Regions from separate parts of the Streptomyces sp. NPDC093510 genome, predicted to be linked through region 4. Evidence: riboswitches for the same ligand, from Rfam matches in the RefSeq annotation. Region 4 holds a riboswitch; each other region holds the start of a gene.

The links. Region 4 has a riboswitch for cyclic di-AMP ahead of AB0N81_RS27530 (M23 family metallopeptidase). Riboswitches for the same ligand answer to the same signal wherever they lie in the genome.
Positions count from the first base shown of each region.
Region 1: it holds a riboswitch for cyclic di-AMP, as region 4 does, so the genes downstream of both, AB0N81_RS41505 (C40 family peptidase) here and AB0N81_RS27530 (M23 family metallopeptidase) in region 4, are expected to answer to the same signal.
Region 2: it holds a riboswitch for cyclic di-AMP, as region 4 does, so the genes downstream of both, AB0N81_RS37885 (M23 family metallopeptidase) here and AB0N81_RS27530 (M23 family metallopeptidase) in region 4, are expected to answer to the same signal.
Region 3: it holds a riboswitch for cyclic di-AMP, as region 4 does, so the genes downstream of both, AB0N81_RS33995 (transglycosylase family protein) here and AB0N81_RS27530 (M23 family metallopeptidase) in region 4, are expected to answer to the same signal.

Region 1 covers NZ_JBFBEE010000053.1:336-7,273, forward strand. The annotation lists gene AB0N81_RS41470 (DUF397 domain-containing protein) at 17-241, opposite strand; gene AB0N81_RS41475 (helix-turn-helix transcriptional regulator) at 251-1,114, opposite strand; gene AB0N81_RS41480 (ATP-binding protein) at 1,387-1,839, shown strand; partial or broken gene AB0N81_RS41485 (LysR substrate-binding domain-containing protein) at 1,875-2,696, opposite strand; gene AB0N81_RS41490 (LysE family transporter) at 2,731-2,973, shown strand; gene AB0N81_RS41495 (hypothetical protein) at 2,970-3,182, shown strand; gene AB0N81_RS41500 (DUF6328 family protein) at 3,121-3,693, opposite strand; gene AB0N81_RS41505 (C40 family peptidase) at 3,776-4,249, opposite strand; cyclic di-AMP (ydaO/yuaA leader) riboswitch at 4,253-4,429, opposite strand; gene AB0N81_RS41510 (hypothetical protein) at 4,789-5,097, opposite strand; gene AB0N81_RS41515 (ATP-dependent Clp protease proteolytic subunit) at 5,105-5,761, opposite strand; gene AB0N81_RS41520 (GNAT family N-acetyltransferase) at 5,859-6,878, shown strand.
Region 2 covers NZ_JBFBEE010000036.1:52,752-60,469, reverse strand. The annotation lists gene lhgO (L-2-hydroxyglutarate oxidase) at 1-417, shown strand, start outside; gene trmB (tRNA (guanosine(46)-N7)-methyltransferase TrmB) at 524-1,378, shown strand; gene AB0N81_RS37895 (PrsW family intramembrane metalloprotease) at 1,422-2,747, shown strand; gene AB0N81_RS37890 (aldo/keto reductase) at 2,792-3,736, opposite strand; gene AB0N81_RS37885 (M23 family metallopeptidase) at 3,808-4,863, opposite strand; cyclic di-AMP (ydaO/yuaA leader) riboswitch at 4,905-5,052, opposite strand; gene AB0N81_RS37880 (PP2C family protein-serine/threonine phosphatase) at 5,274-6,425, opposite strand; tRNA gene AB0N81_RS37875 (tRNA-Met) at 6,580-6,653, opposite strand; gene AB0N81_RS37870 (alginate lyase family protein) at 6,723-7,718, opposite strand, start outside.
Region 3 covers NZ_JBFBEE010000028.1:32,253-39,970, reverse strand. The annotation lists gene AB0N81_RS34010 (hypothetical protein) at 1-241, shown strand, start outside; gene AB0N81_RS34005 (cytochrome P450) at 238-1,536, shown strand; gene AB0N81_RS34000 (transglycosylase family protein) at 1,689-2,756, shown strand; cyclic di-AMP (ydaO/yuaA leader) riboswitch at 2,952-3,100, shown strand; gene AB0N81_RS33995 (transglycosylase family protein) at 3,105-3,830, shown strand; gene eno (phosphopyruvate hydratase) at 4,155-5,441, shown strand; gene AB0N81_RS33985 (septum formation initiator family protein) at 5,557-6,036, shown strand; gene AB0N81_RS33980 (DUF501 domain-containing protein) at 6,093-6,632, shown strand; gene AB0N81_RS33975 (Ppx/GppA phosphatase family protein) at 6,629-7,570, shown strand; gene AB0N81_RS33970 (NUDIX domain-containing protein) at 7,663-7,718, opposite strand, start outside.
Region 4 covers NZ_JBFBEE010000018.1:40,667-48,384, reverse strand. The annotation lists gene AB0N81_RS27545 (DNA topoisomerase IV subunit A) at 1-1,118, opposite strand, end outside; gene AB0N81_RS27540 (pitrilysin family protein) at 1,332-2,693, shown strand; gene AB0N81_RS27535 (pitrilysin family protein) at 2,690-4,075, shown strand; cyclic di-AMP (ydaO/yuaA leader) riboswitch at 4,287-4,449, shown strand; gene AB0N81_RS27530 (M23 family metallopeptidase) at 4,462-5,265, shown strand; gene AB0N81_RS27525 (GntR family transcriptional regulator) at 5,467-6,153, shown strand; gene AB0N81_RS27520 (HPr family phosphocarrier protein) at 6,273-6,554, opposite strand; gene AB0N81_RS27515 (GNAT family N-acetyltransferase) at 6,709-7,718, shown strand, end outside.

The DNA of each region.
Region 1 (6,938 bases), on a different contig from region 4:
GAAGGGCCGGATCTGCTTACCGGAGGCAGGTGAGGAACGTCTCCCAGGGGCCGGGGGAGAAGAGCAGGGCGGGCCCTGCGGTGTTCTTGGAGTCACGCACGGCACACAGGCCGGTCAGCGGAGCCGAGTCGAGTGTGGTGGTCTCGACGCAGTTGTTCATTCCGTTGCTGTAGCTGCTGCGCTGCCACCGCGCACCTTTAATTCTTGTGCTGGAAGGTACGTACCGAGGCATTGCGGTCATTGCGCCTCCTTACGCGCCGTCACATAGCCCGGCGATCAAATTCGTTGAGTCCTCGGGTGAGAGCGCTTGTACCTGAAGGGAGTTGAAGGCCTCCGTGTACGCGCGGAGGTCTTCTTTCCGTTCGAGGTAGAGGCTACTCGTCAAATGGTCGAGAACAACCACATCCAGATCAGCAATGTCCGGAAATGAAAAAATAACGAAAGGACCGATCAGGCCGACATGCTCACCCGCGGCGAACGGCAACACCTGAAGTCGAACGTGGGGCATGTGGGACACCTGCCTCAATCGGGTCAGCTGTCCCGCGAAGACCTGTTTCCCGCCCACCGGCCGCCGCAGCACCGCCTCGTCCATCACCACGCTCAGCCGCAGCGGCGGCTCCGCGCGCAGCACGTCCTGACGGGCGAGCCGGACCTCCACCAGCGCGTCGACCTGCGTTTCCGGCAGCCCGCCGAGCGCGGCCCGCGTCACCGCCCGCGCGTAGTCGGGGGTCTGCAACAAGCCGGGCACCACGCTGGTCTCGAGAGTGCGCACCCAACTCGCCTGCGACTCCAGACTGATGAAATCGCGATAGGTGGCCGGCAGCAGATCGCGATATGCCTTCCACCAATGATGACGCCCCGTGCCGGGATCGTCGGAACCGGCGAACGCGATGAGCAGCTCGCTGCGCTGCGGGTCCTTCACCTGATACGCCTCGAGCAGCAGCCGCACGTCGGCGGCCTTCACACCGCTGCGGCCCGTCTCGATCCGGCTCACCTTGGACTGGTGCCAGCCGACGCGTGCCGCGGCCTCACTGCTGGTGAGCCCCGCTTGCGTGCGCAGGGCGCGCAGGGCGGCGCCGAGCTGACGACGGCGCACCGCGGGGCCGTACTGCATGCCCGACTCCTTCCGGACGGGGCCGTCGGAACTCCCGGCGGCAGGGCGGGGCAGTACGCGAGATTAGAGGAAGTACCGGCCCCCCGCCCAAATACGGTCGGTCGTAGCAGAGTTCACCGCTTCGAGCGACAGATATATGCACATCTCGGTGGATCGCCACCCGTGACCGGCCAAGGAGTGGCAGGCTGGCGCGAAGCACCAGTCCGGGACTGTCCTCGAGTCATCCGCCGAGAGTCGGAGACCGGTCCCGGTGGGAAAGGGACAGCGTCGTCATGGCAGACCACCAGGAAGCCTCCGTCACCCTGCCGAGCGATCCCGCCTCGGTGCCCGCCGCCCGTAAATACGTCTCGCGCGTGCTCTCGGAATGGGGGCTGTCCGGCGACGCCGAGGTGGCCGACACGATCAGACTCATCGTCTCCGAACTCGCCACGAACGCCGTGCAGCACACCCGGGGCCAGTCGCCCACCTTCACCGTGGACGTCGAACTGGACCGCGACGAGCAGCTCCGCATCGGCGTCACCGACAGCCACCCGCGCTACCCCAGGCGGCTCCCCGCGGCCGTCCAGCAGGACAACGGCCGCGGCATGGTCATCATCCGCTGGCTGACCGCGGAGTGCGGCGGCAGGCTCTCGGTCAGCCCCACCGACGAGGGCGGCAAGACCGTGTGGATCGCGCTGCCCTGGCGGGCACCCGTACAGCGCGAGCACCGCGACACCACGCACTGACCGACACCACGCAGTGACCACGCGGCGGCGCCCCGTCAGGCCGCGCCCGCCGACCGCCCGAAAACTCCGCGCAGCAGCTCGCGGAAGGATTCCGCGGCGGGACCGGACTCATCGGTGCGGTACAGGACGGAGACGGTGCGCCGCAGGTCGCCCGGTTCCAGGAGCCGCGTCCCGACGGGCGTCGAGCGGTACGCGCCACCATCTCCGGCACCACGGCGACCCCGAGCCCCGCGCCGGCCAGCGCACAGACCAGTGCGTACCTGGGCGTCTGGACGAGCTCGGCGGCCGCCGCACCGGCCTCCGCGAGGGCCCGCTCCACCGCCTGCCGGGGCGGGTGCGCCGGGCCATGCCGATCAGCGGCTGCCCGGCGAGGTCGGCGAGGTCGGCGAGCGGCAGCCGCGCCGTGCCGCTCGCGAGCGCGTGCCCCGGCCGGGTCACCAGGACCAGCTCCTCGACCAGGACCGGCTCGGCCGACACGGCGGCGGGCAGGGGCGCCGGGTCGGCGGGTTCGTAGGTGTGCGTGAGAGCCAGATCGATGTCGCCCGCCGCGACGGCCGCGACACCGAACGGCGGCTCATGGGCCGCCACTGTCAGCTCCACGTCGGGGTGGGCGCGGCGGAAGGCGGTCAGGACGGGCGGCGGCAGATGGATGCCGGCCGTCTGGAAGGTGCCCACACGCAGCCAGCCGCCGGAGAGCCCTGCGAGCCAGAGCCCCGCGAGCCGCGCCAGTTCGTGCCGTGCCGGGCCCGCTCCATCTCGTCGAGCACCCGACGGGCGTGGCCCACGAGCAGCTCACCCGCGTCGGTCGGCCGGGCCCCGCGATGGCGCCGGACGAGCAGGGCGACTCCCGCCTCCCGCGCCTTCACCGGCGTCGCCGCGGGCATGGTCGCCATGCCGGACGCCGACTTCACCGTCCTCGTACGCAATGCCCTGACCTCACGACGCGCCGGGGTGGCCTGCGCGGTCGGCATCGCAGGGGGACTCCTGGTGCACACCGCCCTCGCGGTGGCGGGAGTGGCCGCCGTGCTCGCCGCCGTACCCGCGCTCTTCAGGGCCCTCCAGATTGTCGGCGGCGGCTATGTGCTCTGCCTCGCCCACCGCGCGGGAACTGGGGCAGCACGCCGAGGAAGATGATCGACGCCTTGGGGTCGAGGGCGTTGGTGAGGAAGCCCTCGCGCAGGGTGGCGCTCGCCCTGCTGTGGTTCCCGGCCGTCGCGCCGCTGGTGGACCGGCTCGGCAGGTGGCTGCGCAGGCCCCGCGCCGCCCGTGCCGTCGAAGCCGTCACCGGCACCGCTCTCGGCGCATTGGGCGCGGTGCTCCTCCTCGGGCCCCTGACGGCCTGATGTCCGCTTCCTCCTCGGGCGGCGCCTCGGCGCGCGCCGCGGGCAGCCGCACGAGCCGCGGCAGTACGCCCCACAGCCCGACGCACACCAGCAGCGTCACCGCGCCCGCCGCGATGCCCGCGGCCCGCCCAGCCGTCACGTCGACGACGAGCAGCACGGAACCGGTGAGCGTCAGCACCAGCACGCCCAGTCCGGCCGCGGCGAGCCGGGACGACACCCGCACGATGAGCGGCTTGGCCCGCTGTTGGAACAGCGAGCGGTGCAGCGCGGCGGGTGCCGTGAAGAGCGCCGCGGCGAGCACCGCGAGCAGCAGTGTCGTGACGTAGGTGCCGCGCTGCAAGGCGTCGAGCGACGGGAAGCGCGGACTGAAGGCGAGGGTGAGCAGGAAGGCGAAGAGGATCTGGACGCCGGTCTGCGTCACCCTCAACTCCTGGAGCAGCTCCGCGAAGTTGCGGTCCGCGCGCTCCAACGGCGTTTCGTTGCGCGCGGTACAGGAATACTCGGTGGCCATCGCGCACGGGTATCCCTGCCGGCGCGCTCCAAGCACCGGCACCTGGCGGTGCGAGGTGCGCGCCGAACCGGCCGCGGCGAGGTCAGCGCACCCTGCCGTACCAGACGCTGTTGGACCAGATCTTCTCCAGGCGCACCACGGTTCCCCGCTTGGGGGCGTGCCAGATGCGGTTGTTACCCGCATAGATCCCGACGTGGTAGACGTTCCGGCCGGAGTGGAAGAACACCAGGTCGCCACGGGACCGCTGGGACCGGGAGATGTGCTTGGTCTTGTTGTACTGCGCGGAGGTGGTGCGCGGCAGCTTCTTGCCCGTCTTCTTGAACGAGTAGAGCGTCAGCCCCGAGCAGTCGAACCGGTTGGGTCCCACTGCCCCGTAGCCGTACGGGGAGCCCTTCTTGGACGCCGCGATCTTGAGCGCCTTGGTCCCGTGAGTGGCTGCCTCGGCCTCCGACGTGAGCCCGGGGGCCACGACGGTGCCGCCCACGACGGCGAGCGTGAGGACCGATGCGGCACCGGTCCTGCTGAGCAGCGACGGAACATGATTCAGCGCGGTCATGCGCAACCCTTCGTCAGCCGCCTGTGAAGGATGACCTGTCGGGTTCGGGCAGGCGAAGATGCCCGGCCGCGTCATGCTCTGCGGCTTAACCCCAAGGGCGTCGTCCGGACTTTGCGGACGGGCCCGTCGTACCTGGGTCCTCCACTCCTGCCGTTGCACCGATGTCGACCGGTCATCCGGGTGGCGGCAGGACTCGGCGTCCGCCCGGACCGCCCCGCCGCTGTGGCGGGGGCTTGTCGTCGGAAGGGATCTTGACCCGAGATGGGCCCGAAAACCGAGCCGAAACGGCGTTTTGTGAGGCTCCTCACGACTGACCTGTTCAGGTGGACACTGCCGAATCGGGCTCGCCGCGACACCGTCTGACGACCGCTCGACCAGCAACGGAATGCGTAATTCCGCCCCTGATGTACTCGCTGGGCGCAACTTCGGACCGTGCCACGAAGGACGATTGTCTACGCCGTCCGTGGTAGCCCGACTGGTCCGTTTCGAAGTCGCCCCGGACGTTCCCGTGTTCGAGGGGAGGCTTGGCCGACGGGGTTTCAGCAGCCGTGCCGGGGTGGCACGGTGACCCGTTCGGTGCGCCGCTCGCCGTCGAGAACGCGCAGCGCCCGGGCGAGTGTGGGGGTGTGCACCTCGCTCTCGCCCCGGTGGTGCATGAGGGCGAGCGCGTCCCGCAGGGCGCTCACCCGGCCCACCAGGGCCTGGGCGGCGCGGAGTCCGCCGTAGGTGTGCTCGGCGCGGGCCGGATTGATCCGGCCCAGCAGGTCGACGACTTCGAGATAGCGGTCCACCAACTCCGCCTCGGCGCGGGTCAGGGCGGGCAGGGGCGGCAGCTCGGGCGGCAGCATCGGCACTTCACCTCGGGTCGTGGGCGGCGAGCGAGCTCTTGCGGCTCGGGACGATCCGGTCCACGAAGCCGTACTCCAGGGCTGCCGGGGCGTCGAAAATCTTGTCCCGCTCGATGTCCGCGGTGACCCGCTCCCGGCTCTGTCCTGTGTGCCGGGCGAGCAGCTCCTCCAACAGCCGCCGGGTGCGCAGGAGTTCGTCGGCCTGGATCGCCAAGTCCGTGGCCTGACCCTGGATCGGTTCGGCGACGGCGGGCTGGTGGATCAGGACGCGCGCGCCGGGCAGCGCGAACCGTTTGCCGGGGGTGCCGGCGGCGAGCAGGGCGGCGGCGCCCGAAGCGGCCTGGCCGAGGCAGATCGTCTCCACGTCACAGCTGACGAACCGCATCGTGTCGTAGATCGCGGTCATCGCGCTGAAGGAGCCGCCGGGGGAGTTGATGTACAGCGAGATGTCGCGGTCGGGCGCCTGGTGCTCAAGGTGCATGAACTGGGCCATCACGTCGTTGGCCGAGGTGGCGTCGATGGGGGTGCCGAGGAAGACGATCCGCTCCTCGAGGAGCTTGGAGTACGGATCCATGGTCCGCGTCCCCGAGCTTGAGCGTTCGGTGAACTCAGGCAGTACGTGGCGTGCGGAGGGTGCGGAGGGGTGGGCGGACGGACGCTTCATGACTCGCCTCTCTTCTGCCGGTCGTGGAGTGGGCCGGACTCTGTAAAAAATGTACAGGACGTACGTTGGGTGGGGAGGGGATTATCGTCTTCTAGGCATGGAGCGGTACAAGGGTGAAAGAGAGCTGCTGGCCCTTGAGGTGGACGTGATCCACGGGCTGGTCCACGGGCCCGGGCGGGGCGGCGACGGGTTGCCGAGGCCGGGGCTGCCGAGGGCGATGGACCCGTCGGTGCGGGCGGTCATGGCCTGGTCGCCGGGCGCGCGGGTGCTGGCACTGGGAGCGGAGGTCGCGGCGGCTATGGGGGAGGGCGGTGGCCGCGGTGATGTGGACCGCCACGGTGGCTTCGAGGCGTGCGGTGACTCCGAGGCGTGCGGTGAGCCCGACGCTTGCGGTGATGTTGGTGCCTGCGGTGACGCCGACGCCTGCCGTGAGTCCGACGACGCCTGCGGTGCTCTCCGTGCCTGCCGTGGTTTCGACGTCTGCCGTGAGTCCGGCGCCTGCGGTGTTCTCCATGCCTGCGGTGGCGCCGACGCCTGCCGTGCCTCCGACACCTGCGGTGAGCCCGGCGGATGTGGGCATTTCGGCGGGATGGAACAGCCGTACGTGCCGGGTGGGCCGCCGGAGATCCTGGTGCGGATCGCCGCCACCCGCACCGCCGCCGGTGACCCGGTCTCGGTCCGGGGCGGCCCCAGCTTCACCTTCCCGGACCACCTCGCCGGGGCGTGGTCGGCCCCGCTGCCTCTCCTGCTCTCCGACACCGAAGGGCGGGCCGCGGCAAGGGAGTTGACCCGACCCGACAACTGGCAGCCCGGCGAGTGGGCGGAGCTGGTCTCCGGTGCGGCGGGGGAGTGGGCGATGGCCGTGCACGACGGCTCGCCCGTGTCGATCTGTCACACCCCGGCCGCCAACGCCCGCGCGGCGGAGGCCGACATCTGGACCCGCGCGGACTTCCGAGGCCGCGGCCTCGCCCCGGCGACGGTCGCCGCCTGGTCCCTCCGCGCGCGCCCCGACGGGCGGGTGCTCTTCTACAGCACCACGGCCGACAACCACGCCTCACGCTCGGTGGCCCGCTCCCTGGGCCTCACACCGCTCGGCTGGATCTGGACGGTGCGCTGAGCCCTCACGCCCAGATGCCGGGAAGCAGGTAGCTCTCGGTGGCCTCGGCGCGGGCCCGCA
Region 2 (7,718 bases), on a different contig from region 4:
GTGGGCCCCAACGCGGTCCCCGCGCTGGCCCGCGAGGGGTACGACTGGACGGTCGTCCGCCCCCGCGAGCTCGCCGGGACCCTCGGCTGGCCCGGCTCCTGGCGCATAGCGCGCCGCCACTGGCGGTACGGGGCGGGTGAGCTGCGCCGCTCCGCCTCCAAGTCCGCCTTCACCGACGCGGTGCGCAGACTGCTGCCCGCGGTCCGCCCCGCCGACCTGGTCCCGGCCCCCGCGGGCGTCCGCGCCCAGGCGGTCCTGCGGGACGGCACGCTGGTCGACGACTTCCTGATCAGGGAGGGCGCGCGCACGGTCCACGTACTGAACGCGCCGTCTCCCGCCGCCACGGCGTCCCTCCCCATCGGCAGGGAGATCGCCCGGCGTGCGCTCGGCTCGTTGCGGGACGGCGCGGACGGATGAGGGCTCACGGGGCTCACAGGGCTACTCACGGGGCTCACGGGGCTCACAGGGTTCACAGGGTTCACCGGTGAGCGTTCCCTCGGCGGCCCCGTAAAATTGCCGCACTGTGTCTGACTCACCCCATACCCCTGGCACCCCCGACGCCCCCGGCGCTCCTGACGCCCCTGACGTCCCCGGCGCCGCCCGGCCGGGCGGCCGGGCGCAGGCCGCGCCGCGGTTCCCCGGAGGGCCCTCGCCGGACCCCGCGGGCTCGCACCACGAGCGGCGCATCCGCAGCTTCCAGCCCCGCCGCAGCCGCGTCACCACCAGCCAGGGCGACGCCCTGCGCCGGCTCTGGCCCAAGTGGGGACTCGACATCGACGGCCTGCGCACCCTCGACCTCGCCGAGCTCTTCGGCGACGGCGAGAAGCCGTCCGACCTGCCCGTCGTCCTGGAGATCGGCTTCGGCATGGGCGAGGCCACCGCCCAGATGGCCGCCGCCGACCCGGACACCGGCATCCTCGCCGTCGACGTGCACACCCCCGGCCAGGGCAACCTCCTCGGCCTCGCCGAGCGGGGCGGCCTGACCAACGTCCGCGTGGCGAACGGCGACGCGATCATCCTGCTCCGCGAGATGCTCCCGCCCGCCTCCCTCGACGGTCTGCGCGTCTACTTCCCCGACCCCTGGCCCAAGGCCCGCCACCACAAGCGGCGCCTGATCCAGCCGGAGTTCCTGACGCTGGCCGCGCCCTCCCTCAAGCCCGGCGCGGTGCTGCACTGCGCCACCGACTGGGAGCCGTACGCCGAGCAGATGCTGGAAGTGCTCACCGCGCACCCCGACTTCGAGAACACCCGACCCGACGGCGGATACGCGCCGCGCCCCGACTTCCGCCCCCGCACCCGCTTCGAGGGCCAGGGCCTGGACAAGGGCCACGTCGTCCACGACCTGCTGTTCCGCCGGGTCGCCCCGCCGCAGGACTGAGGCACCGTCGCGGCCGCTCCCCACCCTCGTTAGGGTCGACGACGTGGCCACGAGTCCTGCGTATCCGATACCCCCCGAGGCGCCCGCCCCGGGGGAGCTGCGGCGTGTCCGCTGGTGGCAGCGGCGCGCGATACGCGTGGCCGCCCTGGTCACCCTGCTCGCCCTCTCCGGCCTGGTGATCCTGGCCCTGGTCAGGGAGCAGACGGGCACCGAGGGCTTCCTGGTCGGGCTCGGCCTCGCGACCGTGCCGGTGCCGCTGCTCGTCGCCGCGTTCCGCTGGCTGGACCGGGTGGCGCCCGGCCCCTGGCGGAACCTCCTCTTCTCCTTCTCCTGGGGCGCCTGCGCGGCCGCCCTCATAGCGATCGTCGCGAACAGCTTCGCGATCCGCTGGATAGCCACCGCCACCGCCGACCCCACCAGCGCAGACACCCTGGGCGCGACCGTCATCGCCCCGATCGTCGAGGAGAGCGCGAAGGCGGCGGCCGTGCTCCTCGTCTTCCTCTTCCGCAGACGCGACTTCACGGGCATCGTCGACGGCGTCGTCATAGCCGGGGTGACCGCGACGGGGTTCGCGTTCACCGAGAACATCCTCTATCTGGGCAACGCCTTCGTCACCGACCAGCTCAGCCGCGAGAGCGGCCTCGCCTCCGTGACGGCCGCGACCTTCTTCGTGCGCGTCGTCATGTCGCCGTTCGCACACCCGCTGTTCACGGTCCTCACCGGCATCGGCTTCGGCATCGCCGCGCTGTCGGCGGAAGGCCGGCACGTGCGCCGCGTGCTGCTCCCGCTCTGCGGCCTGCTGCTCGCGATGGGCATGCACGCGCTGTGGAACGGCTCCGCGGTCTTCGGGCAGTACGGCTTCTTCACCGTCTACGCCCTCTTCATGCTCCCGTCGTTCGGCCTGCTGACCTGGCTGGCGATCTGGACCCGGCAGCGCGAACTGCGCATGATCCGCGCCGAGCTGCCCGTGTACGCGGCGGCGGGCTGGCTCACCCCGCCCGAGCCGTACGCGCTCGGCTCGATGCGCGCCCGCTCGCTGGCCCGCGACTACGCCTCGTACACCTGGGGCAAGGCCGCGGCCCGCACGGTCGCGGAGTACCAGATGTACGCGACGTCGCTCGCGTTCCTGCGCCACCGGGGCCGTCGCGGCCGGGCCGGACCCGACTTCGTCGTACGCGAGCGGGAGCTCCTCGAAAAGCTCTGGGAGCGCCGTGCGCCGGCCCGCCCCGCCCTGGCGTACGCGGCGGGGGCGACGGCACCGGTCATGCCCCCGATGCCGTACGCGCCGTACGGCCCTCCCCCGTACGGGCAGCCGCAGCCCCACCCGGCGTACGGCTACCCGGCGTACAACCCCTACCGCGACGGCTGAGCGCCGGGCGTCAGGCGGGCATGGCGGTCAGGCGGACGTGGCGGTCAGGCGGACGCGGTGGTCAGCGCCGCGATCTCCGGCTCCGTCAGCTCCAGGTCTCCGACCGCGAGCAGGGCGGGCAGCTGCTCCACCGTGCGCGCGGAGGCGATCGGCGCCGCCACGGTGGGCTGTGCCGTCAGCCAGGCGAGCGCCACGGTCGCGACCTGGGCGCCCCGCGCCGCGGCGATCTCGTCGAGCGCGGCGAGGACACGGTCGCCCCGCTCGCTCCCCACGTACTCCTCGACCCGGCCGCTCCGCGCGCTCTCCACCTGCGCACCCGGGCGGTACTTGCCGGTGAGGAAGCCGGACGCGAGCGCGTAATAGGGGACGGCCGCGAGTCCGGAGCGGGAGGCGACCTCCTGGAGCGGGCCCTCGTAGGTGTCGCGGGAGACGAGGTTGTAGTGCGGCTGCAGCGCGACGTACCGCGCGAGGCCCTCGCGGTCGGAGAAGTCGAGGGACTCCTGGAGCCGCTCGGGGCTGATGTTGGAGGCCGCGATCGCCCGCACCTTGCCGGCCGTGACCAGTTCGTCGAGCGTGCCGATGATCTCCTCGACGGGGACCGACGGATCGTCGTAGTGGGTGTAGTAGAGGTCGATGTAGTCGGTGCCGAGGCGGCGCAGCGAAGCGTCGACCGCGCCCTTGACGGTGGTGGCGGAGAGGCCCTTGTACTCGGGGTGCGCGCCGGCCTTCGTGGCGATGACGACGTCGGAGCGGTTGCCGCGCTCGGCCAGCCACTCGCCGATGAGCGTCTCGGACTCGCCGCCCCGGTTGCCCTCCACCCAGGCCGAATAGACGTCGGCGGTGTCGATGAAGTTGCCGCCGGCCGCGGTGTAGGCGTCGAGGACGTCGAAGGACGCCGTACGGTCCGCGGTCCAGCCGAAGACGTTGCCGCCGAGGGAGAGGGGGAAGACCTCGAGGTCGGAAGAGCCGAGCTGGCGAAGAGAAGTCATACGTCGCTCAACGCGCCGACCGGAGACCTAATTCCGTTCCGTGTATGGCTCACGAAACCGGCGGGGTCATGTCAGGGGTTCAGGCCCTTGCTCTGCAGCCAGCCGAGGGGGTCGATCCCGGCGCCGCCGGGCGTGTGGACCTCCAGGTGGAGGTGCGGGCCCGTGACGTTGCCTGTCGCGCCGACGCGGCCGATCACATCGCCCGTGCTGACCTTCTGGCCCGCGCTGACGTTGAGCGAGGACTGGTGGCAGTACCAGACCTCCGTGCCGTCCTCGAGTTCGAGCACGGTGCGGTAGCCGTAGGCCCCCGCCCAGCCGGCCTCCTTGACGGTGCCGGTGTGCACCGCCTTGAGGGGGGTACCCGTGGGAGCGGCGAAGTCCAGACCCGTGTGGTGCCCGGAGGACCACATGGAACCGGCGTCACCGAAGTGCGACGTGAGGGTGTACGAGGAGGTGGGGATGGCGTAGCTCTTGGCGAGCTTGGCCAGGCGCTCGGCCTCGGCCTTCGCCTTCCGGGCCTCCTCCTCCTTCTTCTTCTTGGCGGCGGCCTTGGCGTCCGCGGCCTTCTCGGCCGCCTTCTGCTGGTCGGCGGCTTCCTCGGCGGCCTGCTCGGCGGCGGCCTGCTCGGCCGCGGTCCGCACGGCGGTGTCCGCCTGGTTCTGCTGGTTCTCGGCCTGCTGCATGATGCGGGCGCGCAGCGCCTCGCCCGCGTCGGTGGTGCCCTGCTCGGCGTCGGTGGTGCTGACACCCGCGGCGGTGAGGGGGGCCGCGACGGCGGACGCGTTCGTGTCCGCCGAGTCGTCGGACATCAACGACCCGACGCCGGGAAGGGACTTGGCCTCCGGCAGCGAGTCCGCGACGGCGCCCACGCCCGGCAGGTCGGGCATCGATATGGAGACCGGCGGCTTGCCGTCCTGCGCGGTGGCGATGCCGCCCGCGCCGACGGCGGCGATGACGCCCACGCCGAGCACGGTGGAGCTGCGCGCGAGCCCGCCGCCGCTCTTCTTGTGCACGCGGTGCCTGCCGCGGACGGGACGGATGGACTCCTCGGTGGGGTTCCACTCCTCGAAGGCGTCGAGGGAGTCCTCGTCGTACGAACCGAAGTCGTCGTCATTCGGTATGTACACGGCTCGGGGGGCAGGCCGGTTGGACGCCACTGGGGCGCGCTCCTTTCCTTCCTTCTCGCCTACCGGGTTAGCTGACGGGTTCGGAGCAGGAAGGTCTCCTACGAACACCTGGCACGGATGCACAGATGCCCGATTCACCCCAAGTTGGTGGTTCCCCGGCTCCCTTGCGGGATTAGGCGCGTGCGCGCGGAGCCGCCTCTAGTGACGGCTGGGACGACCGCGCTGCGTTATCGAACGTTAATAGACAGCGGGTCCGTATTCCAAGCTGTTCCAGCTGATCGTTAACGCTCACCGGCTGTACGTACCGGGACACGAGGGGGCGGAACGGGGCGAGTTGACCCGGGGTCACCAAACACCGGAGCTTCACATTTTCTTGACAGTGTGTCAGTTGTTATGCGGAGGGGTGCCCTTCAGTCACCGGTGGTGACCTCCGGATCGCCGGCGACGGGACGCCGCACCGCGAGCAGCGCCATGTCGTCCGTCATGGCGCCCCCGGTGTGCCGCCGCACCTCCCCCGCGAGGGCGGCGAGCAGCGCGTGCGGCCCGCCGCGGCCGGGAAAGATCCGCCCGCCGAGCCGCGCCGCGGGATCGTAGAACTCCCCCTCCGCGTCGCGCGCCTCCGACAGGCCGTCCGTGTAGAGGAGCAGCGTCGCGCCGGGCGGGAACTCCGACTCGTCCGCCCGGTCCGGCCAGAACCCCAGATCACCCATGCCGAGCGGCAGCGCGGGCTCGCTCGCCGACATGACGCACAGCCGCCCGTCACCGCGCAGCAGCAGCGGCGGCGGGTGCCCGCGGTTGATCAGGCGTACGGAACCCTCCCCGTGCCGGATCTCGGCGAGCACGGCGGTCGTGAACCCCTCGAACGCGTCGAGCCCGTCGCGCCGGGTGCCCTCACGTGCGAGCGCCCGCTCCAGGCGCTGCGCCACCGCCTCCAGGCTCGCCTCCTGCTCGGCGGCCTCCCGGAAGGCACCGATGACGACGGCGACCGCCGCGACCGCGCCCATGCCCTTGCCCCGTACGTCCCCGACGATGAGCCGCACGCCGTGCGGGGTGTCCTGCACCGCGTACAGATCGCCCCCGATGAACGCGTCGGCCTGCGCGGCCTCGTACCGCGCCGCGATGTCGAGCCCGCCGATGCGCGGGTCGGGCGCGGGCAGCACGGCGCGCTGGGTGGCCTCGGAGATGGAGCGGGCGATGGCGAGCCGGTCGTTGCCGCGCCGGACGACACGGTTGATGACGATCGCCAGGGCGGCGACGGTCGCCACGGTGAGCACCTCGGTGACGGCCTCCACGTGGGCGCCGACGCTGTTGCCGTAGTGCAGGACGAGGACGGCGCACGTGGCCGCCGCGCCGGTCAGGACGGTGTTGAGCAGCGAGTAGAAGGGAGCGGCGATCAGGGGGGCCGCCGTGAAGAGCGGGGCGGCGGTGAACTCCGGCGGGGTCGCGGCGTCGTACAGGACACCGACGACGAGGAGCAGGAGGGGCAGCACACGGACGAAGGTCCGCTCGGGCCCGGTGGCCCCCCTGGCCCCCCTGTTGTCGGGTCCTCCTCGCTGCCCCACCGCTTGTCTCCCGCCGCCTCCGCGCCCATCACCGCGCTCCACTCAGGGTTCCCGCAGCGGGGGAAGGGTGCGAGCTGATGCGGGCCGACCGGGTTACGGGGCCGGGAAACACCTGAGGCCGGGAAGCTGATGCTTCCCGGCCTCAGGCCTTCAGTAGCGGGGACAGGATTTGAACCTGCGACCTCTGGGTTATGAGCCCAGCGAGCTACCGAGCTGCTCCACCCCGCGTCGGTAAACACAACTCTACGTCATCCGAAGGGGTGCGTCGAACCACTTCGGCCCCAGGCGCGTGAACCCCTACGCGCTGTCGGCGTGCGTGAGCGTCTCCCAGGCCACGAAGAGGCCGTCCGTCCCCTCCGGCCGCCGCTGCTCCGTGTACCTCTGGGTCTGCGGCATCTCCAGGTGCAGCCGCCCCCGCAGGTGGTTCAGGCCGACCTCCGTGTCGGGCCCCAGGTCGCGCCGCACCTTGCCGCCGCACAGCCAGGGCGGCACGCGCGCGCCCAGCTGGTACTTGGCGTGGAACTCGAAGGCGGCCCGCAGCCGGTCCCTGACCTCCCCGTACAGGTCGACGCCCTGGTGGCGGGCCGTCTCCGCCAGGTGCGAGGCGGCCGCGAGGGAGTAGCCGGCGTGCTTGAAGTTGCGGCAGGTCTCCTGGGAGAGCCCGTCGACGTAGGTGCCCTGCCCGAACCAGTACTTCTTCAGCTCGGCGGCGGTGTCGAGGCCGCTGCCCTGCGGGGAGACCGGCAGCTTCCCGTCCGACTCCAGGTAGAAGTACGCGGGCACACGCGTCCTGAAGTGCCCGACAGCCCGCTCGAACGTGGCGTGGTCGTCGAGGAAGACGGCCATGCTCATGGTGGCGTCGGCCATCACCAGGTCCCAGTTGCCGTTGCGCTCGACGGCCCCGTCCCTGACCAGGGGCAGGTAGGCGTTGCGCAGCATCCGCTCGAAGCGCAGGAGCTGCCCGTCGGTCCACCCGTCGTACGTGTAGCGCACGGCCTCGGCGGCACGCGCCCAGGACGAGGCGGCCCAGGCGGTCTGCAGCCCGGCGTTGTCCTCGGTGTGCCCGGTGATCACCCGCGACCAGGCGTCCATGATCTGCACGGCCTTCTCGGCGTGCGCGCGTTCACCGGTGACGTTCCAGAGCAGGGCGTGGGTGTACGCGGCCAGGGCGTCCTCACGTTCTTCGACGCAGCCACGGCCGGGGCGGGTGTCGGGCGGACACGCCACCACGGCGTACGGCCGCGCCCGGTAGTCCGCCGCCCCGTACTTGCTGTCCCGCATCTGCTCGAACGC
Region 3 (7,718 bases), on a different contig from region 4:
GGCGATGTCCGTCGGCGTGCGGCTGGCGGCGCTCGGGGAGTACGCGGAAGCCGTCCGATACCTGGAGACGGCCGGGGCCGACGGCACCGTCTGGACGGCGAAGAGGGCCGCCCTGTTGCATCTCGCGCGCGCCGAGCACTGGTTCGCACGGGCAGCGGAGCTGGGCGACGAGGAGGCCGCCGCCACCCTCGCCCACCTGCGCTCCGCCCCGGCCCCACGGCCGGATACGGTCGAGGAGTGACCGAAAAGACCGACCCGTCCGCCACGGGGAGCGCCCCGGAGACCCCGTCAGAGGCCCAGGGGCCCGAACTCTTCACCTGGGAGTTCGCCACCGACCCCTACCCCGCGTACGCCTGGCTGCGCGACAACGAGCCCGTGAGCAGGCAGCGGCTCCCCAGCGGGGTCGAGGCCTGGCTGGTCACCCGGTACGCGGACGCGCGGCAGGCCCTCGCCGACCAGCGGCTCAGCAAGAACCCGGCCCACCACGCCGAGCCCGCCCACGCCAAGGGCAAGACCGGCATCCCGGGCGAGCGCAAGGCCGAGCTGATGACGCATCTGCTCAACATCGACCCGCCGGACCACACCCGGCTGCGCCGGCTCGTCGCGAAGGCGTTCACGCCGCGCCGCGTGGCCGAGTTCGCGCCACGCGTGCAGGAACTCACCGACGACCTGATCGACCGGTTCGCCGAGAAGGGCACCGCCGACCTCATCCACGAGTTCGCCTTCCCACTCCCCATCTACGCCATCTGCGACCTGCTCGGCGTCCCCCGCGAGGACCAGGACGACTTCCGGGACTGGGCGGGCATGATGATCCGCCACGGGGGAGGCCCCCGGGGCGGCGTGGCGCGGTCGGTGAAGAAGATGCGCGGCTATCTCGCCGAGCTGATCCACCGCAAGCGCCTCGAACCGGGCGACGACCTCATCTCCGGTCTCATCAAGGCCTCCGACCACGGCGAGCACCTCACCGAGAACGAGGCCGCCGCGATGGCCTTCATCCTCCTCTTCGCCGGGTTCGAGACCACCGTCAACCTCATCGGCAACGGGATGTACGCGCTGCTCACCCACCCCGAGCAGCGCGAGCGGCTGCAGCGGGCGCTGGACGAGGGCGACACCGGACTCCTGGAGACCGGCATCGAGGAACTGCTCCGCTACGACGGGCCCGTCGAGCTCGCCACCTGGCGGTTCGCGACCGAGGCGCTCAGCATCGGCGGACAGGACATCGCGGCGGGCGACCCCGTCCTCGTCGTGCTCGCCGCGGCCGACCGCGACCCCGCCCGGTTCGACGACCCCGACACCCTCGATCTCTCCCGCCGCGACAACCAGCACCTCGGATACGGGCACGGAATCCACTACTGCCTGGGCGCCCCGCTCGCCCGTCTGGAGGGCCGCACGGCCCTCGCGACGCTGCTGCGGCGCCTTCCCGACCTGCAACTGGCGGCCGACCCCGACGATTTGCGGTGGCGTGGCGGGCTGATCATGCGGGGACTGCGCACGCTGCCCGTGGAGTTCACAACCGCACAGAAAACGGTGTCCTGAGCACACCCTGCTGACGGGCCGTCAGGACTGTGATGTTCACGTGATCTCCGCTGCATCGACTTGTGACAAGCGTTCGACTGCGGCTACGTTCACGACGACTTGAGCGCCCCAGGCGTCCAAGTCGTCGCTGCAGTCTCCTGAAAGGCACCCGCATGCTCTCCGGCAATGGTCGTCACCGACGCCCCCGCCAGGCCCCGGCCCTCATCGTCGCGGCAGGAGTCACCGGATCAGCCATCGCCATCCCGCTGCTCGGCGCCACCGGCGCGAGCGCCGCCGAGACCACCACGTGGGAGAAGCTCGCCCAGTGCGAGAGCGGCGGCGCGTGGAGCGCCAACCCCGGCAACGGCTACTACGGAGGGCTCCAGCTCTCCCAGGAGACGTGGGAGGCGTACGGCGGCCTCGACTACGCGACCAGCGCCGACCAGGCCAGCCGTTCGCAGCAGATCGCCGTCGCGGAGAAGATCCTCGACGACAAGGGCACCGCGGCCTGGCCGAGCTGTGCCCCGATCGCCGGACTCACCCAGGACGGCGCCGCGGCCGACGTCGACCCGGGCGGCCCGATCGCGCCCACGCCCTCCGAGTCGCCCGAGTCGCCCGAGTCGCCCGAGTCGCCCGACTCGACCGACTCCAAGGCTTCTGAGGGTTCCAAGGACTCCAAGGACTCCAAGAGCCCTGAGGAGACGGACAAGTCGTCCGGCGGAGCCTCCGACGAGGCCTCGGACTCCGCCGATTCGGAGAAGCCCTCCGGCGGGGACGCACGAGACAAGAATCACGACGAGTCCGGCGAAAAGGACGACAAGGGCGGTAAGGGCAGCAAGGAAAGCGGCAAGGACGACGCCGAAAAGGCCGACGGCAAGGGCGAGTCCGGCAAGTCCGGCGACGACGGCGCCACTTCGCCCACGCCCGAGAAGTCGACCGACCCGGCGGACGACGCCGCGAAGTCCGACGGTTCCTCAGGCCGCCACCGCGGCGACCGCGCGGACGAGGGCGACAGCTCCGGCGACCGTCCGGGACGGCACGCCTCGCGCGGCGGTGAGCGCACCGAGAAGGTCGCCGACGGGACGTACACGGTGCGCTCCGGAGACAACCTCTCGGTCATCGCGGACGACCTCGGGGTCGACGGTGGCTGGCACGAGCTCTACAGCGAGAACAAGAAGACCGTCGGAGGCGACCCGGACCTCATCCTCCCCGGTCAGAGCCTCGATCTGGGCGAAAAGTAACGGAAATTGACGATGCGTCTGCGGGGGACTTGGCACCTGATGTCCGGTTTGGCGCGAGTGAGAGATGGGTCTCAGAAGCCCTGATCGTCTTTGAAATTCAGTGGGTCGGGTGTCTACGGTCGTGACCGCTCGCCACTGGTGGGCCCCGCCGGTCGGTACGCCGAATCCTGCCAACGGCCGGACGGGAACAGTCGTCGCTCAAGAGCGCCGTGGGCAGGAGCGGGGGACCCAAGGTAAGTGCCGGAAACGGCTAGGGGTGAAGTCGCACTCGTGAGAGAGCGACCGGGCAACCACATCGGCCCGAACCCGACAGCTCACCTCGCAGGCGTCGGTGTAGGGGATCAACTCATGCTGCTTTCCGGCAAGGGCAAGCACCGCCGCCCGTCCAAGGCCACCCGTGTCGCCACGCTCGTCGGCGTGACCGGCGCCGCCGTCGCCGCCCCGCTGATGGCGGCCGGCTCGGCCTCCGCCGCCACCACGTCCGAGTGGGACGCCGTCGCCCAGTGCGAGTCCGGTGGCAACTGGTCCATCAACACCGGCAACGGTTACTACGGTGGCGTGCAGTTCTCCGCCTCCACCTGGGCCGCGTACGGCGGTACGAAGTACGCGCCGACCGCCGACAAGGCCTCCAAGGCCCAGCAGATCGAGATCGCCGAGAAGGTCCTCGCCGGCCAGGGCAAGGGCGCCTGGCCGTCCTGTGGCGTCGGCCTCTCGGGCGCCTCGCCCAGCAGCGGCGGCGGCTCGCAGGAGCAGGCTCCGCAGCAGCAGAGCAAGCCGCAGCCGCAGCAGACGCAGCAGCAGGCCGCTCCGCAGCAGCAGGCCGCGCCGAAGCCGGCCGCTCCCAAGCCGCAGCCGACGCCGCAGACCGAGACCAAGAAGACCGTCGAGACCCCGACCGGCAAGAAGGTCGAGAAGGGCGACGGCGAGTACAAGGTCAAGACGGGCGACACCCTGTCGAAGATCGCCGAGTCGCACGACGTCAAGGGCGGCTGGCAGAAGGTCTACAAGCTCAACGGCGACATCATCGACAACGCCGACTTCATCTACCCGGGCCAGCAGCTGCACCTCAGCTAGGCCCCCGGTCGCGGCCGTGCCTCGGCGGACGCACGGCCGTCCCCGTCCCCACGGGCTCCCCGCCCCGGTGCGTGTATCCCCCGTACGCACCGGGGCGGGGCCATGTCCGCCCCGCGGCAGTCCCCGGTGTTCGCTACTAGCGAGTAGAAAACGTGACCAACACGGTCTTACGCCCGGATTCCGCGCCATTTGGGCCTTGTGCCGTCCCAGGGGGCGGGCGGTCGGCTGGCCGAAGCCTCCGGGCCGGTTAGGCTCAGGAGACGCAGGGCCGAAGCGGCCCGGCGTAATCGTGTTTACGCGTCACACTCCCAGAAGGAGATGCTCGTGCCGTCCATCGACGTCGTCGTAGCCCGGGAAATCCTGGACTCCCGAGGCAACCCCACGGTCGAGGTCGAGGTCGGCCTCGACGACGGCAGCACCGGTCGTGCCGCCGTTCCGTCCGGTGCCTCCACCGGTGCTTTCGAGGCCATCGAACTCCGTGACGGTGACCCCAACCGTTACCAGGGCAAGGGTGTCGAGAAGGCCGTCCTCGCCGTCATCGAGCAGATCGGCCCGGAGCTCGTCGGCTACGACGCCACCGAGCAGCGCCTGATCGACCAGGCCATGTTCGACCTGGACGCCACCGACAACAAGGCCTCGCTCGGCGCCAACGCCATCCTCGGCGTCTCGCTCGCCGTCGCGCACGCCGCCTCCGAGGCCAGCGACCTGCCGCTGTTCCGCTACCTCGGCGGCCCGAACGCGCACCTGCTGCCCGTCCCGATGATGAACATCCTGAACGGCGGGTCGCACGCCGACTCGAACGTCGACATCCAGGAGTTCATGATCGCCCCGATCGGCGCGGAGTCCTTCTCCGAGGCGCTGCGCTGGGGCACCGAGGTCTACCACACGCTGAAGAAGGTCCTGAAGAGCAAGGGCCTGGCCACCGGCCTCGGCGACGAGGGCGGCTTCGCCCCGAACCTCGACTCCAACCGCGCCGCCCTCGACCTCATCCTCGAGGCCATCAAGGAGGCCGGTTACGTCCCCGGCGAGCAGATCGCGCTCGCCCTCGACGTCGCCGCGTCCGAGTTCTACAAGGACGGCAGCTACGAGTTCGAGGGCAAGAGCCGCTCGGCCGCCGAGATGACCGAGTACTACGCGGAGCTCGTCGCCTCGTACCCGCTGGTCTCCATCGAGGACCCGCTGTTCGAGGACGACTGGGCCGGCTGGAACACCATCACCGAGAAGCTCGGCGACAAGGTGCAGCTCGTGGGCGACGACCTGTTCGTCACCAACCCGGAGCGCCTGGCCCGCGGCATCGAGGAGAACTCGGCCAACGCCCTGCTCGTCAAGGTCAACCAGATCGGCTCGCTGACCGAGACCCTTGACGCCGTCGAGATGGCCCAGCGCAACGGCTTCAAGTGCATGATGTCCCACCGCTCCGGTGAGACCGAGGACGTCACCATCGCCGACCTCGCCGTCGCCACCAACTGCGGCCAGATCAAGACCGGCGCCCCGGCCCGCTCCGAGCGCGTCGCCAAGTACAACCAGCTCCTGCGCATCGAGGAGATCCTCGACGACGCGGCCGTCTACGCCGGTCGCAGCGCCTTCCCGCGCTTCCGCTCCGCGGAGTAGTCGGCGCCGCGAGGCCCCGTCCTCGTAGCCACGTGGTTACCTACGTCCCCGCACCCGGTCCCGTACCGTGTGCGGGGACGTACGCACGTTTACGCTGCTCTGGGGAGGCGGAACCATGGCCAAGGCCGGGACCAAGGACCGGTTCTCCACCGCGACCCGCCTGCGCCTGCTCGGCGAGCAGACCGCGGAGCGCGTCTACCGCTCCCAGACCAAGCGCCAGGCCCGCCGCTCCCGGCTCACCGGCCGCGCCGCGCTCCTCGCGCTCGTCCTCTGCTCGCTGGTCGTCGCGCTCGCCTACCCGATGAGGCAGTACGTCTCGCAGCGCGCCGAGATCGACGACCTGCGCCGGCAGCAGGCCGAACACCGGGCGGACGTCGAGAAGCTGCGCGACGAGAAGGCCCGCTGGCAGGACGACGCGTACGCGGAGCAGCGCGTCCGGGACCGCCTGCACTACGTGATGCCGGGCGAGACCGGATTCACGGTGATCGACCCCGCGGCGGCGAAGAGCCGCCGCACGGACCAGGGAGCGGCCACGCGCCCCTGGTACTCGAACGTCTGGGACGGCGTCGACAAGGCCGACCGCCCCGACGACTGACGTCAGCACGCCCTCTCGTGGCGAACCCCTCGTAGCGAACCGAGCGAAAGACAGGCATGGAAACGCCCCCGCCCACCACCGACCGCACCGAGCCCACCGACGCCGACGTCGAGGCATTCAAGCAGCAGCTCGGCCGCCCGCCGCGCGGCCTGCGGGCCATCGCGCACCGCTGCCCCTGCGGACAGCCGGATGTCGTCGAGACGGCGCCGCGCCTCCCGGACGGGACGCCCTTCCCGACGACGTACTACCTGACGTGCCCGCGGGCCGCCTCCGCGATCGGCACGCTCGAGGCCAACGGCGTCATGAAGGAGATGTCGGAGCGGCTGAAGACGGACGAGGAGCTGGCGAAGCAGTACCGCGCCGCGCACGAGGACTACATCGCGCGCCGTGACGCCATCGAGGTCCTGGAGGGCTTTCCGAGCGCGGGCGGCATGCCGGACCGCGTGAAGTGCCTGCACGTCCTGGTCGGCCACTCGCTGGCCGCGGGCCCCGGCGTGAACCCGCTGGGCGACGAGGCCATCGAGATGCTCCCGGAGTGGTGGGCGAAGGGCCCGTGCGTCACGCCGTGCGCGCCCGCCGGGGAGGAGACCGCATGACCAGGGTCGCCGCCGTCGACTGCGGCACGAACTCGATCCGCCTCCTGGTGGCGGACGCCGACCCGGCCACCGGCGAACTGGTCGACCTGGACCGGCGGATGACGATCGTCCGGCTCGGCCAGGGCGTCGACAGGACGGGCCGCCTCGCTCCCGAGGCGCTGGACCGCACGTTCGCCGCCTGCCGCGAGTACGCCGCCGTCATCAAGGAGCACGGCGCGGAACGCGTCCGCTTCGTCGCCACCTCCGCCTCCCGCGACGCCGAGAACCGCGACGAGTTCGTGCGGGGCGTCCTGGACATCCTGGGCGTCGAGCCGGAGGTCATCAGCGGCGACCAGGAGGCCGAGTTCTCCTTCACGGGCGCCACGAAGGAACTGACGGGCCGTGCCGACCTCGCCACGCCCTACCTGGTCGTGGACATCGGCGGCGGCTCCACGGAGTTCGTCGTCGGCACGGACCACGTGCGGGCCGCCCGCTCGGTCGACGTCGGCTGCGTCCGCATGACCGAGCGCCACCTCGTACGCGACGGAGTGGTCACCGACCCGCCGGCGCCGGAGCAGCTGGACGCGATCCGCGCCGACGTCGAGGCGGCCCTGGACCTCGCCGAGCGCACGGTCCCGCTCAAGGAGGCCCGCACGCTGGTCGGCCTGGCGGGCTCGGTGACCACGGTCGCCGCGATCGCGCTCGGCCTCGACACGTACGACTCCCGGGCGATCCACCACGCCCGCATCTCGTACGAGCAGGTCAGCACCATCGTGGACCGCCTCACGCACGCCACGCACGACGAGCGCGCCGCGATCCCGGTGATGCACCCGGGCCGCGTCGACGTCATCGCGGCGGGCGCGCTCGTCCTGCTCGCGATCATGGACAGGGTCGGGGCCCGCGAGGTCGTCGTCAGCGAACACGACATCCTCGACGGCATCGCGTGGTCTCTGGCCTGAGGTGAGGTTCGAGGGGCGCTCAGGTGTACGCCTGAGCGCTTCCTGTAGCGTCTGAGCGGTTGCCGGGGGCCTTGCTGTATGGGCGGTGGGAGCTACCTTGTGGCGTCCATCACGCGCGAGCGCAGCGGTTCGGCCGACAAGGCGTCGG
Region 4 (7,718 bases):
ACGTTGAACCGGTGGTCGAGGTAGACCTCCAGGAGCTCCTTGAGGCCGAGGGTGAGGGGCTGGCCGTCCACCAGCGCGACGTTGTTGATGCCGAAGGACTCCTCCATCGGCGTCAGCTTGTAGAGCTGCTCCAGGACGGCCTCGGGGACGAAGCCGTTCTTGATCTCGATGACCAGGCGCAGGCCGTGCGCCCGGTCGGTGAGGTCCTTGACGTCGGCGATGCCCTGGAGCTTCTTCGAGCCGACCAGGTCCTTGATCTTGGCGATGACCTTCTCGGGGCCGACGGTGAAGGGCAGTTCGGTGACGACGAGGCCCTTGCGGCGCGCCGTCACGTTCTCCACGGAGACCGTCGCGCGGGTCTTGAAGGTGCCGCGGCCCGTCTCGTACGCGTCCTTGATGCCGTTGAGGCCGACGATCCGGCCGCCCGTGGGCAGGTCCGGGCCCGGCACGTACTTCATCAGGGTCTCGAGGTCGGCACCCGGGTGCTTGATCAGGTGGCGGGCGGCGGCGATGACCTCGCCGAGATTGTGCGGCGGCATGTTCGTCGCCATGCCGACGGCGATGCCCGACGCGCCGTTGACCAGGAGGTTCGGGTAGGCCGCCGGGAGGGCGGACGGCTCCATCTCCTGGCCGTCGTAGTTCGGCTCGAAGTCGACGGTGTTCTCGTCGATCGACTCCGTCATCAGGGAGGTGGCGTCGGCCATCTTGCACTCGGTGTACCGCATGGCGGCCGGCGGGTCGTCGTTGCCGAGCGAGCCGAAGTTGCCGTGGCCGTCCACCAGGGGGAGGCGCATCGAGAAGGGCTGGGCCATGCGCACCAGCGCGTCGTAGATCGACGCGTCGCCGTGCGGGTGCAACTTACCCATGACCTCGCCGACGACGCGGGCACACTTCACGTAGCCGCGGTCGGGGCGCAGGCCCATCTCGTTCATCTGATAGACGATCCTGCGGTGCACCGGCTTCATGCCGTCCCGGGCGTCCGGCAGGGCGCGTGAGTAGATGACCGAATACGCGTACTCGAGGAAGGAGCCCTGCATCTCGTCGACGACGTCGATGTCGAGGATCTTCTCCTCGTACGAATCGTCGGGCGGCGGGGTCTTCGTGCTGCGGCGGGCCATCGCTGCTGCGGCTCCTTCACCAAGCAAGTGCGGGTTCTGACGCCGACCATTGTGGACTGTCCCACTGACATCGCCGACCACGACCCGTGCACCGGCGGTGTCACCCGCGACTACGCCGAGGGCGGACCGGGAACTTCGTCAGGTGTCAGCACGCTTGCATAAAGTGGCAGGACTGGCAGAACCAGCAATGTTTTAGCGATCGAAGGGACGTACATGCCCATGGGTCACACGGCCACAGCCGAGGCCGGCTCCGGCGGCCTGACAGCGACCGAGCACCGGCTGGCCAACGGCCTGCGCGTGGTGCTCTCCGAGGACCACCTGACCCCCGTCGCCGCGGTCTGCCTCTGGTACGACGTCGGCTCGCGCCACGAGGTCAAGGGGCGAACCGGCCTCGCGCACCTCTTCGAGCACCTCATGTTCCAGGGCTCGAAGCAGGTGCACGGCAACGGCCACTTCGAGCTGGTCCAGGGCGCCGGCGGCTCGCTCAACGGCACGACGAGCTTCGAGCGCACCAACTACTTCGAGACGATGCCCGCCCACCAGTTGGAGCTCGCCCTCTGGCTCGAGGCCGACCGGATGGGCTCACTGCTCTCCGCGCTCGACGAGGAGTCCATGGAGAACCAGCGCGACGTCGTCAAGAACGAGCGCCGCCAGCGCTACGACAACGTCCCGTACGGCACGGCCTTCGAGAAGCTGACCGCCCTCTCGTACCCGGAGGGCCACCCGTACCACCACACGCCGATCGGCTCCATGGCCGACCTGGACGCGGCCACCCTGGAGGACGCGCGCGCGTTCTTCCGCACGTACTACGCGCCCAACAACGCCGTCCTCTCGGTCGTCGGCGACATCGACCCCGAGGAGACGCTCGCCTGGGTCGAGAAGTACTTCGGGTCGATCCCCGGGCACGACGGCAAGCAGCCGCCGCGCGACGGCTCCCTGCCCGAGCGCATCGGCAAGGAGCTGCGTGAGGTCGTCGAGGAGGACGTCCCGGCGCGCGCCCTGATGGCCGCCTACCGCCTCCCGGAGGACGGCACGCGCGCGTGCGACGCGGCCGACCTCGCCCTCACCGTCCTCGGCAGCGGCGAGTCCTCCCGGCTCTACAACCGCCTCGTGCGCCGGGACCGCACCGCTGTCGCCGCGGGCTTCGGCCTGCTGCGCCTGGCCGGGGCGCCCTCGCTCGGCTGGCTGGACGTGAAGACCTCCGGTGACGTAGAGGTTCCCGTCATCGAGGCAGCCGTGGACGAGGAGCTGGCCCGCTTCGCCGCGGAGGGCCCCACTCCGGAGGAGATGGAGCGCGCCCAGGCGCAGCTGGAGCGCGAGTGGCTCGACCGGCTCGGCACGGTCGCGGGCCGCGCCGACGAACTGTGCCGGTACGCCGTCCTGTTCGGCGACCCGCAGCTCGCCCTGTCCGCCGTCCAGCGCGTGCTCGACATCACGGCGGAAGAGGTCCAGGAGGTCGCCAAGGCCCGCCTGCGCCCGGACAACCGCGCGGTGCTCGTGTACGAACCCGTGACGGCCGCCGGCGAGGGCGAAGACGGCGCCGAGGACACCGAGGAAGAGGAGGCGGCGAAGTGACCGAGGCCGCGACGATGCAGTTCCACCCCCAGCCCCAGGCAGGCACGGCCAAGCCCTGGGCCTTCCCGGCGCCCGAGCGCGGCACCCTGCCCAACGGCCTGACCGTGCTCCGCTGCCACCGCCCCGGCCAGCAGGTCGTCGCCGTCGAGATCAACCTCGACGCGCCCCTGGACGCCGAGCCCGAGGGCCTCGACGGCGTCGCCACGATCATGGCGAGAGCCTTCAACGAAGGCACCGACAAGCACTCCGCCGAGGAGTTCGCCGCCGAGCTCGACCGCTGCGGCGCGACGCTCGACGCGCACGCCGACCACCCGGGCGTGCGGGTCTCCCTCGAGGTGCCGGTCTCCCGGCTCCCGAAGGCGCTCGGGCTGCTCGCCGACGCCCTGCGGGCCCCGGCCTTCGCGGACAGCGAGATCGAGCGGCTCGTGCGCAACCGCCTGGACGAGATCCCGCACGAGGCCGCCAACCCGGCGCGCCGCGCCGCCAAGGAGCTCTCCAGGCAGCTCTTCCCGCCGACCTCGCGCATGTCGCGTCCGCGCCAGGGCACCGAGGAGACGGTCGCGGCCATCGACTCGGCGGCGGTGCGTGCCTTCTACGAGAAGTACGTCCGCCCCGCCACGGCCACCCTCGTCGTGGTCGGTGACCTCACGGGTACCGACCTGGACGCCGTCCTCGCGGACACCGTCGGCGCCTGGACCGGCTCCGCGGGCGAGCCGCGCCCGGTGCCGCCGGTGACCGCCGACGACCGTGGCCGCGTCGTCATCGTGGACCGCCCCGGAGCGGTCCAGACGCAGCTGCTGATCGGCCGTGTGGGGGCCGACCGGCACGACCGGGTCTGGCCGGCCCAGGTCCTCGGCACGTACTGCCTGGGCGGCACCCTCACCTCGCGTCTGGACCGTGTCCTTCGTGAGGAGAAGGGATACACCTACGGTGTAAGGGCGTTCGGTCAGGTCCTGCGTTCCGCGCCGGACGGCTCGGGTGCCGCCATGCTCGCCATCAGCGGCTCCGTGGACACCCCGAACACGGGGCCGGCACTGGAGGACCTGTGGAAGGTCCTGCGCGTCCTCGCCGCCGAGGGACTCACGGACGCCGAGCGCGATGTGGCCGTGCAGAACCTCGTGGGCGTCGCCCCGCTCAAGTACGAGATGGCGGCCTCCGTGGCGGCCACCCTCGCCGACCAGGTCGAGCAGAACCTGCCGGACGACTTCCAGGCGCAGCTGTACCGACAGCTGGCCGCCACCGGCACCGTGGAGGCCACTGCCGCCGTCGTGAACGCCTTCCCGGCGGACCGTCTGGTGACGGTCCTGGTCGGGGACGCCGCGCAGATCGAGGAGCCCGTCAGGGCGCTCGGCATCGGCGAAGTGAGTGTTGTCACCGGCTGAGTGACCGTCAGGCTGTTCGCCGGCCAGGACATATCGGGACCCCGATGACCGCTTCAGGCATCGGGGTCCCCATATGTCCGAATTACTATGGTGGTTGCCTGTCTGCCGTGTGGCGTGCGCTACAAAAAACGACTTCTGTTTGTCGATTGCAGTCGGCCCGTTTAGCGTCGAGCCGGCTGTTCGTCGCGCAGTACGCCGCATCCGCGGCACCGGACAGTCATCGCCGAGTCCCCGTACGGCGCGAGCCAGGGGAGCCGGGGACCCACATGTCCCCTGGGGTGAATCGGGCACCTTGCCGCGAGGTGAGGGGTCCGTAGGAGACCTTCCTGCTCCGAACCCGTCAGCTAACCCGGTAGGCGAGAAGGAAGGAAAGGATCACCCGCCACATGGCGTTCACCCGTGCCACCGGGAAGCACCGTCGTCCGAGCCGCCTCACGCGTACCACCGCGAACGTCGCCGGTGTCGCGGCGCTCACCACCACCGGTGTCATCGGCGGCCTCGCGGCCCCGGCGCTCGCCGCCCCCGACGAAGCGGCCATGGAGCACACCGGCCTCACCCAGGCGATATCCGTGGGCGACTCGCTCGCCGCGAGCATCGACGCGCAGGCCGCGGCGCAGCAGCAGGCCGCCGACGACGCCGCCGCCGCGAAGAAGGCCGAAGAGGCCGCCAAGAAGGAGGCCGCGGAGGAGAAGCGCAAGGCGGAGGCCGAGGCCAAGGCGAAGGCCAAGAAGGAGCGCGAGGCCAAGGAGCGCGCCGCCCGCGAGGCCGAGCGCAAGCGCCTGAACACCTACGTCTCCCCGATCAGCGGCTCGTACGTCTCCACGGGCTACCAGACCGGCGGCGCCATGTGGTCCTCCGGCAGCCACACCGGTGTCGACTTCCACGCGGCGTCCGGCACCAGCGTCCACGCGGTCGGCTCCGGCACCGTCGTCGAGGCCGGCTGGGGCGGTGCCTACGGCAACAACGTGGTCATCAAGATGAACGACGGCACGTACACCCAGTACGGCCACATGTCGTCCCTGGGCGTCACCGTGGGCCAGGCGGTCACCCCGGGCCAGCAGATAGGCCTCTCCGGCTCCACCGGCAACTCCAGCGGCCCGCACCTCCACTTCGAGGCCCGCACCGGCGCGGAGTACGGCTCGGACATCGACCCCGTCGCGTACCTCCGCTCGCACGGCGTCAGCGTCTGACGGACGACGGACCCCGCACAGCTCCGAAAGCCCCGGCTCGCCCAGAGCCGGGGCTTTCGCGTTGCCGTTGTTCCGCCGCCCTTGGCCAAAAGATATCCATGGATTCCGGCCCGCCGTCGGAAATTGCGGAGCTCTGCAATAGAGTCGATGAACGAGCGTCGGTCGACCGCGTTCAGCGGGGATTAAGGCGGAGGTCCGGTCATGCGCGTTGCCGCGCAATCGGTATGCACGGCCATTCGGGACGACATTGTCGCCGGTGTGTACGAAAGGGGTGGCCGGCTCACCGAGGAACTCCTCGCGCGTCGCTACGGCGTCTCCCGCGTGCCCGTGCGCGAGGCCCTGCGCACCCTGGAGGCCGAGGGCTTCGTCGTCACCCGCAGGCACGCGGGCGCGTGCGTCGCCGAGCCCACCGAGCAGGAGGCCGCCGACCTCCTGGAGGTGCGGACGCTGCTCGAACCGCTCGCCGCGGCGCGTGCCGCGCAGCGCCGCACGGACGCGCACCTGAAGGTCCTGCGCGGACTCGTCAGGCTGGGCCAGGAGCGCGCCAGGAACGGCCTCGGGGAGGATCTGCGCTCGCTGGGCGGGTGGTTCCACGAGACGCTCGCCCAGGCCTCCGGAAGCCCCGGGCTCAGCGCGCTGCTCACCCAGCTCCGGCACAAGATCGCCTGGATGTACGTCGTCGAGCCCCCGGCGGCGCCGGTCGAGTCCTGGGCCGAGCACGCCGCGATCCTCGACGCGGTCGCCCGCAGGGACCCCGAGCGCGCCAGGGCGCTCACCTCCGAGCACGCGGAACGCGCGACGGCCGCCCACCGATTGCGCCATGCGCGTCGGGGCGGCCGTGTGAGGAGTTCGCAACATGCCGTAAACACGGTGAGCCTCCGGAATTAACGGAGACGCCGTATACAAAGACAAGAGCAAAGAGCAGCGACAAAAGACTCTATTGCATACGTCGATGGGGTCACCCGGAATTCCGGATGACCCCATTTACGTAATGCAAGGAGCGTGTCCTAGACCGTCTCCGGAAGCTCCTCGAGACCCTCCGAGACCAGCTTCGCCAGACGGTCGAGGGCGGCGTCGGCACCCTCGGCGTCGGAGGCGAGCACGATCTCCTCGCCGCCCTGGGCGCCCAGGCCGAGCACCGCGAGCATCGAGCCGGCGTTGACCGGGTTGCCGCCGGCCTTGGCGATCGTCACGGGGACGCCGGCGGCCGTGGCCGCACGGACGAAGATGGAGGCGGGTCGGGCGTGAAGGCCCTCGGCCCAGCCGACGTTGACGCGGCGCTCAGCCATGTGTTGCTGCCCTTCCAGGTGTCTCACACTTGTCTAGACCAGTGTCTCATGCCGTCACGGGTGCTCTGCCGGACGCGCGTCCCGGCCCCCGACGCCTGCGACCCGTCCCAGCTTGCCCCGGCCCCGGCGGGCGCGCGACCCGTACCCTGGGCCCATGCAGACCCCGTCGGATCAGCAGGATCGGCACGACTACCCCTCCCACTGGGAAGCCGATGTGGTGCTGCGCGACGGAGGCACCGCCCGGATCAGGCCCATCACGGCCGAGGACGCGGACCGCCTGGTCAGCTTCTACGAACAGGTCTCGGACGAGTCGAAGTACTACCGCTTCTTCGCGCCCTACCCGCGGCTGTCCGCCAAGGACGTGCACCGCTTCACCCACCACGACCAGGTGGACCGGGTGGGCCTCGCGGCCACGGTGGGCGGCGAGTTCATCGCCACCGTGCGCTACGACCGCATCGACGAACGCGGCATGGCCGCCAGCGCGCCCGCGGACGAGGCCGAGGTCGCCTTCCTCGTGCAGGACGCCCACCAGGGCAGGGGCGTCGCCTCCACACTCCTGGAACATATCGCGGCCGTCGCCAGGGAGCGCGGCATCCGGCGCTTCGCCGCCGAGGTGCTGCCCGCCAACACCAAGATGATCAAGGTCTTCACGGACGCGGGCTATCAGCAGAAGCGCAGCTTCGAGGACGGCGTCGTCCGCCTGGAGTTCGACCTGGAGCCGACCGACCGCTCGCTCGCCGTGCAGCGCGCCCGCGAACAGCGCGCAGAGGGACGGTCCGTGCAGCGCCTCCTCACCCCGGGATCGGTCGCCGTCATCGGCGCGGGCCGGGCCCCCGGCGGCGTGGGCCGCAGCGTGCTGAGCAACCTCCGGGAGTCCGGCTTCACCGGCCGCCTGTACGCGGTGAACAGTGCCTTCGAAGAGGAGGCCGAGGGCGCTCACATCGACGGGGTGCCCGCGCACCGCTCCGTGGCGGCCGTCGAGGAGCCCGTGGACCTCGCCGTGGTCGCCGTGCCCGCCGAGCGCGTCCCGCAGGCTGTCGCCGAATGCGGCGAGCACGGGGTGCGCGGCCTCGTAGTGCTCTCCGCGGGCTACGGAGAGAGCGGCGAACTCGGCCGCGGGCGGCAGCGCGAACTGGTGCGCCAGGCCCGGTCGTACGGCATGCG